One region of the Paenibacillus sp. FSL M7-0420 genome, then DNA from elsewhere that is predicted to be linked to it. Evidence: riboswitches for the same ligand, from Rfam matches in the RefSeq annotation. Region 1 holds a riboswitch; each other region holds the start of a gene.
What was found. Region 1 has a riboswitch for thiamine pyrophosphate ahead of MKX51_RS12985 (ABC transporter ATP-binding protein). Riboswitches for the same ligand answer to the same signal wherever they lie in the genome.
Positions count from the first base shown of each region.

Region 2: another riboswitch for thiamine pyrophosphate. It lies ahead of MKX51_RS00490 (ABC transporter substrate-binding protein); the one in region 1 lies ahead of MKX51_RS12985 (ABC transporter ATP-binding protein).
Region 3: another riboswitch for thiamine pyrophosphate. It lies ahead of thiC (phosphomethylpyrimidine synthase ThiC); the one in region 1 lies ahead of MKX51_RS12985 (ABC transporter ATP-binding protein).

Region 1 covers NZ_JBBOCJ010000001.1:3,081,968-3,085,238, reverse strand. Annotated here, with positions in the region: gene MKX51_RS12995 (DHA2 family efflux MFS transporter permease subunit) at 1-444, opposite strand, end outside; gene MKX51_RS12990 (TetR/AcrR family transcriptional regulator) at 595-1,251, shown strand; TPP riboswitch at 1,318-1,420, shown strand; gene MKX51_RS12985 (ABC transporter ATP-binding protein) at 1,500-2,321, shown strand; gene MKX51_RS12980 (ABC transporter permease) at 2,302-3,078, shown strand; gene MKX51_RS12975 (ABC transporter substrate-binding protein) at 3,075-3,271, shown strand, end outside.
Region 2 covers NZ_JBBOCJ010000001.1:106,896-110,166, forward strand. Annotated here, with positions in the region: gene MKX51_RS00480 (ABC transporter permease) at 1-633, opposite strand, end outside; gene MKX51_RS00485 (thiamine-binding protein) at 630-923, opposite strand; gene MKX51_RS00490 (ABC transporter substrate-binding protein) at 975-2,051, opposite strand; TPP riboswitch at 2,201-2,311, opposite strand; gene MKX51_RS00495 (hypothetical protein) at 2,384-3,271, opposite strand, start outside.
Region 3 covers NZ_JBBOCJ010000001.1:7,451,826-7,455,096, reverse strand. Annotated here, with positions in the region: gene thiC (phosphomethylpyrimidine synthase ThiC) at 1-1,691, opposite strand, end outside; TPP riboswitch at 1,843-1,949, opposite strand; gene trxB (thioredoxin-disulfide reductase) at 1,999-2,952, opposite strand; gene MKX51_RS32255 (tetratricopeptide repeat protein) at 2,999-3,271, opposite strand, start outside.

The DNA.
Region 1 (3,271 bases):
ACCCATAATGCCCATGACTACGCCAACCTTACTTTTAGGAGCCAGTCTGTATACATAGGCCATTCCGACAGGGAGCACACAGCCGCCGCCCAGTCCCTGAATAACCCGGAAAACAATCAGCCACTCGGCGCTGCTTGGTGTAGCGCACAGAATCGAGCCTATCGTGAACACAACTACCGCCGTCAGGAAGACCGTCTTGGCCCCGAACCGGTCAGACAGCCAGCCGGACAGCGGAATAACGGAAGCCTGGGCCAGCATATATCCGGTAACTACCCACTGCAGCGTATGCAGATCTGTCTTGAAATCCACCACCAGCCTGGACAAGGCTACGTTCATCGCCGTACTGTCCAGTACAACCATAAATACTCCTGCAATGATGGCCAGCAGCGGAACCAGAATGCCGGACAGCCGGAAATCGGCTTCCTGCTTCAAGGTCTGATCCATGTCTCTTCTCCTCCTGAGCTGTCCGCGTTCTAGATTGACCTGCGGGCAGATTGTTCTATATAATGAGTGAACGGACAACTGTCCGTAAGCGCAATTCATAGTCTACGGACAATTGTCCGTTGTGTCAATTCTTTTCTGAAAGGGGTTCTCATGAAAAAGCCAGACACCGATGCTGCGCAGCTCCCGCGCTCAGCTCCGCAAGCCATAGAATCCGCCCCGCCCGAGTCCGCCGATCCTTATGTACAGCGGATTCTTGAAGCTGCCCGCCAGTTGTTCACCGAGAGCGGTCTTGAGGCGGTCAGCATGTACAGCATTGCCAAGCGAGCAGGCATAGGACAAGGCTCCCTGTACCGCCGCTTCACGGACAAGGGTGAGATCTGTTCTGCACTGCTGAAGGGCAGCGCAGATCAATTCCTGTCCGGGCTGGAGCAGCAGGTGGCTGCCAGTGCCGGTGAAGCTCCGGCTCTCGCTCAGCTGCAGAGCAGCATTGAGCAGATTGCCGATTTCATTGAGCAGTATGCCGAGCTGCTGAATATGATCAAAGCCGAGTTCACCGGCAAGAAGCAGCTGACCCAGTTTGAGCATCCTTTTTTTCAGCGGCTGGGGGTGATGATGACAGAGCTGCTGCAGCGCGCTGCGGCGGGCGGTGAGATTATTGACATTGATCCGGCCTTTGCGGCCACCGCCTTAATCTCTGTCCTCAGCCCCGATCTGTACCTGTATGAGCAGAAGCGGCACCATTCCTCCAAGCTGGACATCTCCCGGGGCATCGTCACTTTATTCGTGACCGGTCTGGCGAAGCGCTGAGCGTCTGCTCTTTACAAGAGAAGAATTTGTGGTATATTAAGTAGCAATTACCAATTCAATAGCAACATTATTCACTAGGGGAGTCGGCCGACTGAGACGGAGCTTAAGCTCCGGACCCTTTGAACCTGATCTGGATCATACCAGCGGAGGGAAGTGGAGCAGAATGTATCAGTGGTTCACGTCACAGGGCCGCAGCTGACTGTACCTTCCGCCCCATTCATTCCTCCGGGAATGAATGGGGCTTTTTTGTGCTCAACGCAGTATCTATACCAATCCGGGGAGGCTTCGTACATAGTCTTATGATCAACATTAGCAATCTATCCTATGCTTTCGGGACGGGCTCGTCCCGTACCCCCGTCTTCTCAGGGCTATCCATGAATGTGCAGCGCGGCGAATTCATTTCTGTCGTAGGCGGAAGCGGATGCGGCAAAAGCACCTTGTTCAAAATCATCGCCGGCCTGCTGGAGCCGGACAAAGGCAGGATTACGCTGAACGGAGCCGAGTCCGCGGCAGCAGCGAAGAGGCTGGGCAGTGTGGCCTACATGCCGCAGCAGGATCTCCTCCTCCCTTGGCGCACCGTGCTGGACAATTGTCTGCTGCCTTGGGAACTCAAGCGCAGCCGTCCCAAAGCGGCCGCTGTGGCCGAGATCCGTACCCTGCTGCAACGCTTCGGCCTTGAGGGAACCGAAGGGGCTTATCCCCAGGAGCTGTCCGGCGGGATGCGCCAGCGCGTGGCGGTCCTCCGCACCGTGGCGGCGGGGAATGATCTGCTGCTGCTCGATGAGCCGTTCGGGGCGCTTGATGCCATTACCAAGCGTTCATTGCAGCGCTGGCTGTTGGAGTTATGGGCAGAGCTGGACAAGACGGTGCTGTTCATCACCCATGATCTGGAGGAGGCTCTGCTGCTCAGTGACAGAATCTATCTAATGACGGGCAGTGGCGGCAGCGGGATGCAGGAATTCCCAGCCGGTATCCCCCGCCCGCGTCATCACAGTCTGAATTATGAGCCGCAGTTCGCCGCCCTGCGCCAGGAATTGGAGCTGAAGCTATATGAGAACCGCCGCTCCTAGAAGATTGCTCCAGCATTACGGTCCGGCTGCCCTGCTCGCCCTGCTGACGCTTGCAGTCTGGGAGACTGTAGCCCGGCTGGGCCTGGTTCCTCCCTTCATCCTTCCGGCTCCGTCTGCGGTGTGGATGGCATTGATGGAAGAGCGCCATCTATTGTTCGGGGTACATCTGCCCGCCACACTGCTTGAAGTGCTCACAGGCTTCGCACTATCCGTGGTCTGCGGCAGCCTGCTGGGAATCGCCATGCATCTGTTCCGTCCGCTGGCCAAGGCGCTGTACCCGCTGCTGATTATCAGCCAGACGGTTCCGCTGATCGCCCTCTCTCCCCTGTTCATCATGTGGTTCGGCTACACCCTATGGAGCAAGGTCGCCGTTGTCTTCCTGACCGCTTTCTTCCCGGTGGTCATCGGCACCTATGACGGGTTGTCCAAGAACACGGACGCCTACCGGGAGCTGCTGTTGACATATGGCGCGAACCGCTGGCAGATTCTCGGGAAGGTGGGCGTTCCGCTGGCTTTACCCTCTTTTTTCTCCGGGCTGAAGCTGTCGGCTGTGTACTGTGTGATCGGTGCAACTATTGGGGAATGGCTTGGGGGCAGCCAGGGGCTGGGCTATTTCAGCCGCAGAATGGCCGGGAATCTGCAGAGCGCCAAGATGTTCGCCGCCGTTGTCTTATTATCCCTACTCGGTATCCTGCTGTTTCTGGCAGTCGCCGCGCTGGAGAAGATTATTCTGAAGAAAAGAGGACGTTATTCATGACTACTATCCGCTATACCCGTTATCTGCACCATGCGATTTCAAGGCCAGCCATGCTGCTGTCTGCTCTGCTGCTCTGTATGCTGCCTGTCCTGGCAGGCTGCGCCAATACGAACAGTCCGGCGGCCTCTGGCCCCCCGGCTGCTGTACCCTCTACCTCTGAGGCCGGGGCTAAAGGCGGGGCCCATAAGCTGAC
Region 2 (3,271 bases), 3.0 Mb from region 1:
CTTCTGCAGCAGCATATAGTAGCCGATCCCTTTGTCGGCACCGATCCATTCGGCCACCACTGCGCCCATCACCGCATAGGTGGCGGAGATTTTGAGCCCGGAGAACAGGGAGGGCAAGGAGCCGGGAAGCTCCAGCCGGGTGAAGATCTGCCACTTGCCCGCACCGGCCATCTTCATATAATTCATCATCACCCGGTCGCTTTGGGCCATTCCGCCCATGGCTGCAACAGCTACGGGGAAGAAGCAGACGAGGGTGATCAGGATGATTTTGGGCAGCAGGCCGAAGCCGAACCAGATAATCAGCAGCGGGGCCAGCGCAATGGAGGGCACATTCTGGCTGAGGATCAGCAGCGGATAGATCGCCCGCTTGACCCAGGGCAGCAGATGCAGCAGCAAGGCGGTGAGCAGGCCGATGCCTGTGCCGACCGGGAAGCCGATCAGGGTCAGCCGCAGCGTGGCGGCGGTGTGCTCCCAGATCCCGGAGGCGTTGTTCTTCGATTCACGCGCGATATCCGCGGGGCTGGGCAACTGGTAAGCCGGGATGTCGAACAGCATGACCGATAGCTGCCATATCCCGACAAAAAAGAGGACCGCCACAAAGGGCGGCCACACTAGCTTCCAGGTGCTTCTCACGGCCGGTATTTCTCCGTCAGCTTCTCCATGCTGATGCCGCCCGGATTATGGGCGATCTTGATCTGTGAGATGACACTAGGACTGCCGGAAGCGATCAGCGCCTCATGCATGTCGCGCACAATATCCAGCAGCTCGGACAGCTCGCCTTCCATCGTGGTCTCCAGCGGATTCACCTGATGCTTCACGCCTGACTTTTGAATGACCTCTATAGCCTTGTCCACGTAAGGGATGGAATCCTCGTTGTTCGGTGTCTTGGGAATTACCTGAATGCTGAGCAGTGTGTTAGCCATGATCAATCATTCCTTTCAAGTTAGGTATAAGATTCCCGTCATGCGGGCTCATTATGATTCCGGCAAAAATTCATTCGTAAACGTACTCTCCGCATCCAGCGGCTTATCCAGCAGCTTCAGGCCGTACATCCAGTCGGCGTAATTCTTCCAGATCTCAAGCTTCTGCTCACCCCAGCGCGGGGCGTCGTCCTTGTATTTCGGGCTAAGCCATTTCTGGCTGGCCAGCACCAGCTTGGGGTCCAGATCAGGGACAGCATCGGACAAGACCGTCGCGGCTTCTTCCGGGTGGTCGATGGCGTACTGATAGCCTTTTGACGTAGCCTTAAGGAAGGCCTTCACCACTTCAGGGTGCTCGGCGATCTCCTTCTCGCTGGTGGTCAGCACCGGAGTGTAGTAATCCAGCTGCGGAGCGTAATCCTTCAGATACAGCATATCCAGCGGCTCCCCGCGCAGCTCCGCTTCCACGCCGGTCCAGGCATAGAAGATCCAGGCGAAGTCAATATCCCGCTTCACGGCTGTAAAAAAGTCCGCTTCGCCGATATTCACCAGCTTCACCTTGGAGACATCCCCGCCTTCGGGGTCCATGATGGCTTTCATGGCAGCCTGCTCCGCAGGGGAGCCCCAGCCTCCGTACGTTTTGCCTTCGAAATCCTTCGGCGTCTTAATATTGCGGTCCTTCGGAGCCGCGAACCCGGAGGTATTATGCTGAATGATTGCAGCAATCGATACCAGCGGCACATCCTGCAGACGGGCCAGGGTCAGCGCCTCCTGGGCGCTGATGCCGAACTGGGCTTCACCAGAAGTGACCATTGTGTCGGAACCGGCAGCGCCCGGCTGTACAATCTGCACATCAAGACCTTCCTCCGCGTAATAGCCCAGCTCCTTGGCAGCATACAGGCCGGTATGATTCGTGTTCGGCGTCCAGTCCAGGGCAATCTTGACCGGGGTCAGCGCCTTAGGTGCATCCGTGGGTGCGGCTGCGGTTGCATCAGGTGCAGCTGTGCTGTTACCGGCAGCAGGTGCGCTGGCCCCCGCATTGCCGCTGTTGTTCCCGCCGCCACATCCCGCGACCGCGAGAACCAGCATAGAGCTGATCAGCAGCATTCCTGTTGTTTTTTTGACTCCCATTTCTCTTTTTCTCTCCTTCCAGCAACCCCTGGTCTTCAGAGCTTACAGAAACCCTATTCCTGTACATCCTTAGAATCAAAAAAGCGTCCCGAAGATCGGGACGCCAGTGACTTGCGTGAGGGGATTTCAGCTTCAGTACCGCTCAAGGCACTGTGCTGAATGAAGATTCCTACGCTGGCATTATCCAGATCAGGTGTAAGGGTCAGTATCTTGTGGGATACAATCTCAGCCGGCCAATTCCAGCACCCCTGGTTCTATAAAGTTCACGGGTATTGCTATGTTCTTACGGTGTATTATAGACGGCAGTCCTGCCGTTGTCCACCCTTTGTGTCTTAATCCCTCGTATAATGCCGCTTCTTGCGGCGGCTGCGGATGCCGTTCCAGATCTCTCTCAGCGTTAAGCCGACACTGACGGTGATCCCGGAGAAGGTCAGGAACAGAGCCAGATACTCGAACGCGGAATACTCCAGCATTTTACTCCAGTCGATCTGGCCCTTCAGATCCTCGATGACCTGATTCATCCCGTATATCCCGCTGATGACCGTGAATACCGTGAGCACCATCAGGAGTGTATCCCGCCGTTTGGCCTGGAATTTGTCCTGGTACTGGAACAGGTCATTCAGGGTCATTTTCACCTCATCGAACAAGGCATCATTGCCATACACCTTACGCAGCTGAAAAAAAATCTCCCGCCCCTGCGACTGCGAGATCAGCTCCAGAAAATAGAATTTGGCCGAGAATTTGTTGATCAGGAAGATCAGATTCTCGATCTCGTCGTTGTCGTGGTTGATACGCAGCCGGGAGTGGAGGTTGGCGAGCTTCAGCAGCACGATTTTATGAAAAATACTCAGCAGCATTCCGTAATAATACTCGCCGTACATCTGGCTGATCAGCTGGGCGGCAATCTCCGGCTTCGCCCGGCTCACGCAGCAGAAGGTCTGCTCATTGGTCATATAGTAGGTGTCCGGCCCCCAGCGGCTATAGCAATGCTCCCGGGTATACTGCTTGATATAGTCTGGATCACTTGCGCTCATATAGGGGGTGCCGTCGATGCTCAGACCGTCCACTTGGGAGGCCCGGTAGAGCAGCTCGACACTGATCTCTTCCTCATCCTCCGGGAGATTAACGCCGTAGAAGGCCTGCACCAGCATCCGTTCATCGACGAAGAAGGGCAGGGTCTCGAAATAATTGCCATTCGTCTCTGCAGGATCGAGATACGG
Region 3 (3,271 bases), 4.4 Mb from region 1:
AGTGATTTGCTCCATCTATGAGAATTACGGATATCATGCGAAATCCGCATGCTGCAGAATTTAGGACCGCACATCGAACAGAAATGCGCCTGCTTCGCCCCCTCTGCCGGAAGGGTCTCGTCATGATACGCGAGCGCCCGTTCCGGGTCGAGGGAGAGATGGAACTGGTCGCGCCAGCGGAACTCGAACCGCGCCTTGGACAGCGCATCATCCCGGTCCTGCGCCCCCGGATGTCCCTTGGCGAGGTCTGCGGCATGTGCAGCGATTTTATAGGTAATGACGCCTTCGCGCACATCATTCTTGTCAGGCAGGCCTAAATGCTCCTTAGGTGTAACGTAACACAGCATCGCCGTCCCGAGCCCCCCGATTATCGCTGCCCCGATGGCCGAAGTGATGTGATCATAACCGGGTGCAATATCCGTAGTCAGCGGGCCGAGGGTATAGAAAGGGGCTTCGTGGCAGATCTCAAGCTGCTTGTCCATATTCTCCTTAATCTTGTGCAGCGGCACATGGCCCGGACCTTCGACCATGACCTGAACATCGTGCTTCCAGGCTAGTAGCGTCAGTTCTCCCAGTGTCTCCAGCTCGGCGAACTGAGCTTCATCATTGGCATCGGCGATAGAGCCGGGACGCAGGCCATCCCCCAGCGAGAAGGCCACATCATACGTCTTCATAATCTCACATATATCCTCGAAGTGTGTGTACAGGAAGTTCTCCTGCTGATGAGCCAGGCACCAGGCGGCCATAATCGATCCGCCCCGGGATACGATGCCGGTCATTCTCCGGGCAGTCAGCGGAATATAGCGCCGCAGTACCCCGGCATGAATGGTGAAGTAATCCACTCCCTGCTCCGCCTGCTCAATCAGCGTGTCACGGTAGAGCTCCCAGGTTAAGTCCTCGGCTATGCCGTTCACCTTCTCCAGCGCCTGGTATAAGGGCACTGTCCCGACCGGCACAGGAGAATTGCGGATTATCCACTCCCGGGTGGTATGGATCTTAGAGCCGGTGGAGAGATCCATGATGGTATCTGCCCCCCAGCGGGTTGCCCACCGCATCTTCTCCACCTCTTCTTCAATAGAAGAAGTGACCGCAGAATTTCCGATATTCGCATTGATCTTCACGAGGAAGTTACGGCCGATAATCATCGGCTCACTCTCCGGGTGATTGATATTGGCCGGAATGATGGCGCGGCCAGCGGCCACCTCATCCCTTACGAACTCCGGCCGGATATTCTCACGGATCGCAATATATTCCATTTCCGGTGTTATGATCCCTTGCCTTGCATAATACAGCTGAGTCACATTGCCGCCTGCATAGGCCCGCCGGGGATTCCTGCACAGTCCTGGATGAGCTTCTGCGGCAGCCCCTTCTCTGCGGATTCCGTTATCCTCCGGCCGGACGGCTCTTCCGGTGTATTCCTCCGAATCGCCGCGTTCCTCAATCCAGCATGAACGGTGCGGCGGCAGTCCCCTCCGAATGTCCGTCTCCTCCGCAGCATCCGTGTACATACCGCTTGTGTCATAGACCCGCAGCGGAGCATTGTCCTCTTCCCCGGCAACGCCTTCGGTTCTGCTGAGGCTGATCTCCCGCATCGGAACCCGGATATCCGGGCGTGAGCCCTCCACATACACTTTACGGCTCGCGGGGAATCCGGAAAGATTCACCTCTTCGTTCTTGAGCATTCCTGTCATTTCAATCTCCTCCTCTTCGCTCTGTACACTCATCAGATAAGAGGTCACGCAGCAGATTGAGCTGAAGAATCTATAGATTCCTGCAAGTCAAAAAGCCGCTCCACCTGGAGCGGCTTTATTAAAGGAACAGCCAAATAAGACTGTATTCAAAAAAGGTCCGACTCCACTTTCCTACGCTGGTATGATCCAGATCAGGTTCAAGGGTCCGGAAATTCAATTTTCCCGTCTCAGCCTATTCAGGCTCCCCTAGTGGGTATCTTATCTAATTAAATGCATTTTACCAGTTTGGGTAATTGTTGTAAACCCGTTATTTGTCCAGCGATTCGCTCCAGTCGTGCACCATCGTGCCTTCCAGGAACTTCTCGGCATCCATGGCGGCCATACAGCCGGTCCCTGCTGCCGATATCGCTTGACGGTAACGCGTATCCTGCACATCGCCGCAGGCGAATACGCCTGGGATGTTGGTCTCGGTGGTACCCGGGTTCACCACGATATAGCCATTAGCATCCGTGTTGATTTGCCCGCCCAAGAAGGCTGTGTTCGGTGTGTGTCCAATCGCTACGAACACGCCGTCTGCTTCTACCAGCTCTGTCAGACCTGTCTCATTATTAAGCACCGTAAGGCCCTTCACTCCGGTCTCTCCTACCGTTACTTCAACCGGTGTGCGGTTCAAGGCCCAGGTTACCTTACTGTTGTCACGCGCCCGGTCCTGCATGATCTTCGAGGCCCGCAGCTCGGGACGGCGGTGAACCAGCGTTACGCTGGACGCAAAGCGGGTCAGGAAGCTGGCTTCCTCCATGGCGGAGTCTCCGCCGCCGACGACGACAATCTTTTTATTACGGAAAAAGAAGCCGTCACAGGTCGCACAGGTGCTGACCCCGCGTCCCACATTCTCCTGCTCGCCCGGGATGCCCAGATATCTTGCAGAGGCCCCGGTTGAAATAATAACTGATTCTGCTTCCAGTACACCCATCCCGTCCACGGTCACCTTGAACGGGCGCTGTGAGAAGTCCACCGACTCCACCCAGCCGTTCTTGAATTCAGCGCCGAAGCGTTCCGCCTGCTTGCGCATATTGTCCATCAGGTCCGGACCCAGAATCCCTTCAGGGAAGCCTGGAAAGTTCTCCACTTCTGTCGTCGTTGTCAGTTGTCCACCCGGCTGCAAGCCTTCAATGACCAGCGGGCTCAGGTTCGCACGCGCCAGATAAATCGCGGCAGTCAGCCCGGCCGGGCCTGTTCCGATTACAATCGTTTTGTACATTACATTGGCCTCCTTACAAGTAGGTGTTCTTACAACAGCAATTGCTTCAAATACGGGTAGTGGACGGCGATAAGCCGCCGGTTCCGGGCAGCATCCCCTTGGGTCCGGGAGCAGCCGCAGGCTCCTGCTCTTCGCCGGGCGAGCCGCCGGCTTCATTCAGGTTCTCCCCGATCAGCCGCTGAAGGCTGAACAATGCCGCCTCCTGCAGGCGGTCCTCCTTCAGCGGCTCCTGCTCCAGAACTCCGCGCAGTACCTCGGACATCTCCTCGTCCTCAATCCAGCGGAGAGCCTCGGTCACCTGAAGCTTCGTAGCGGAATC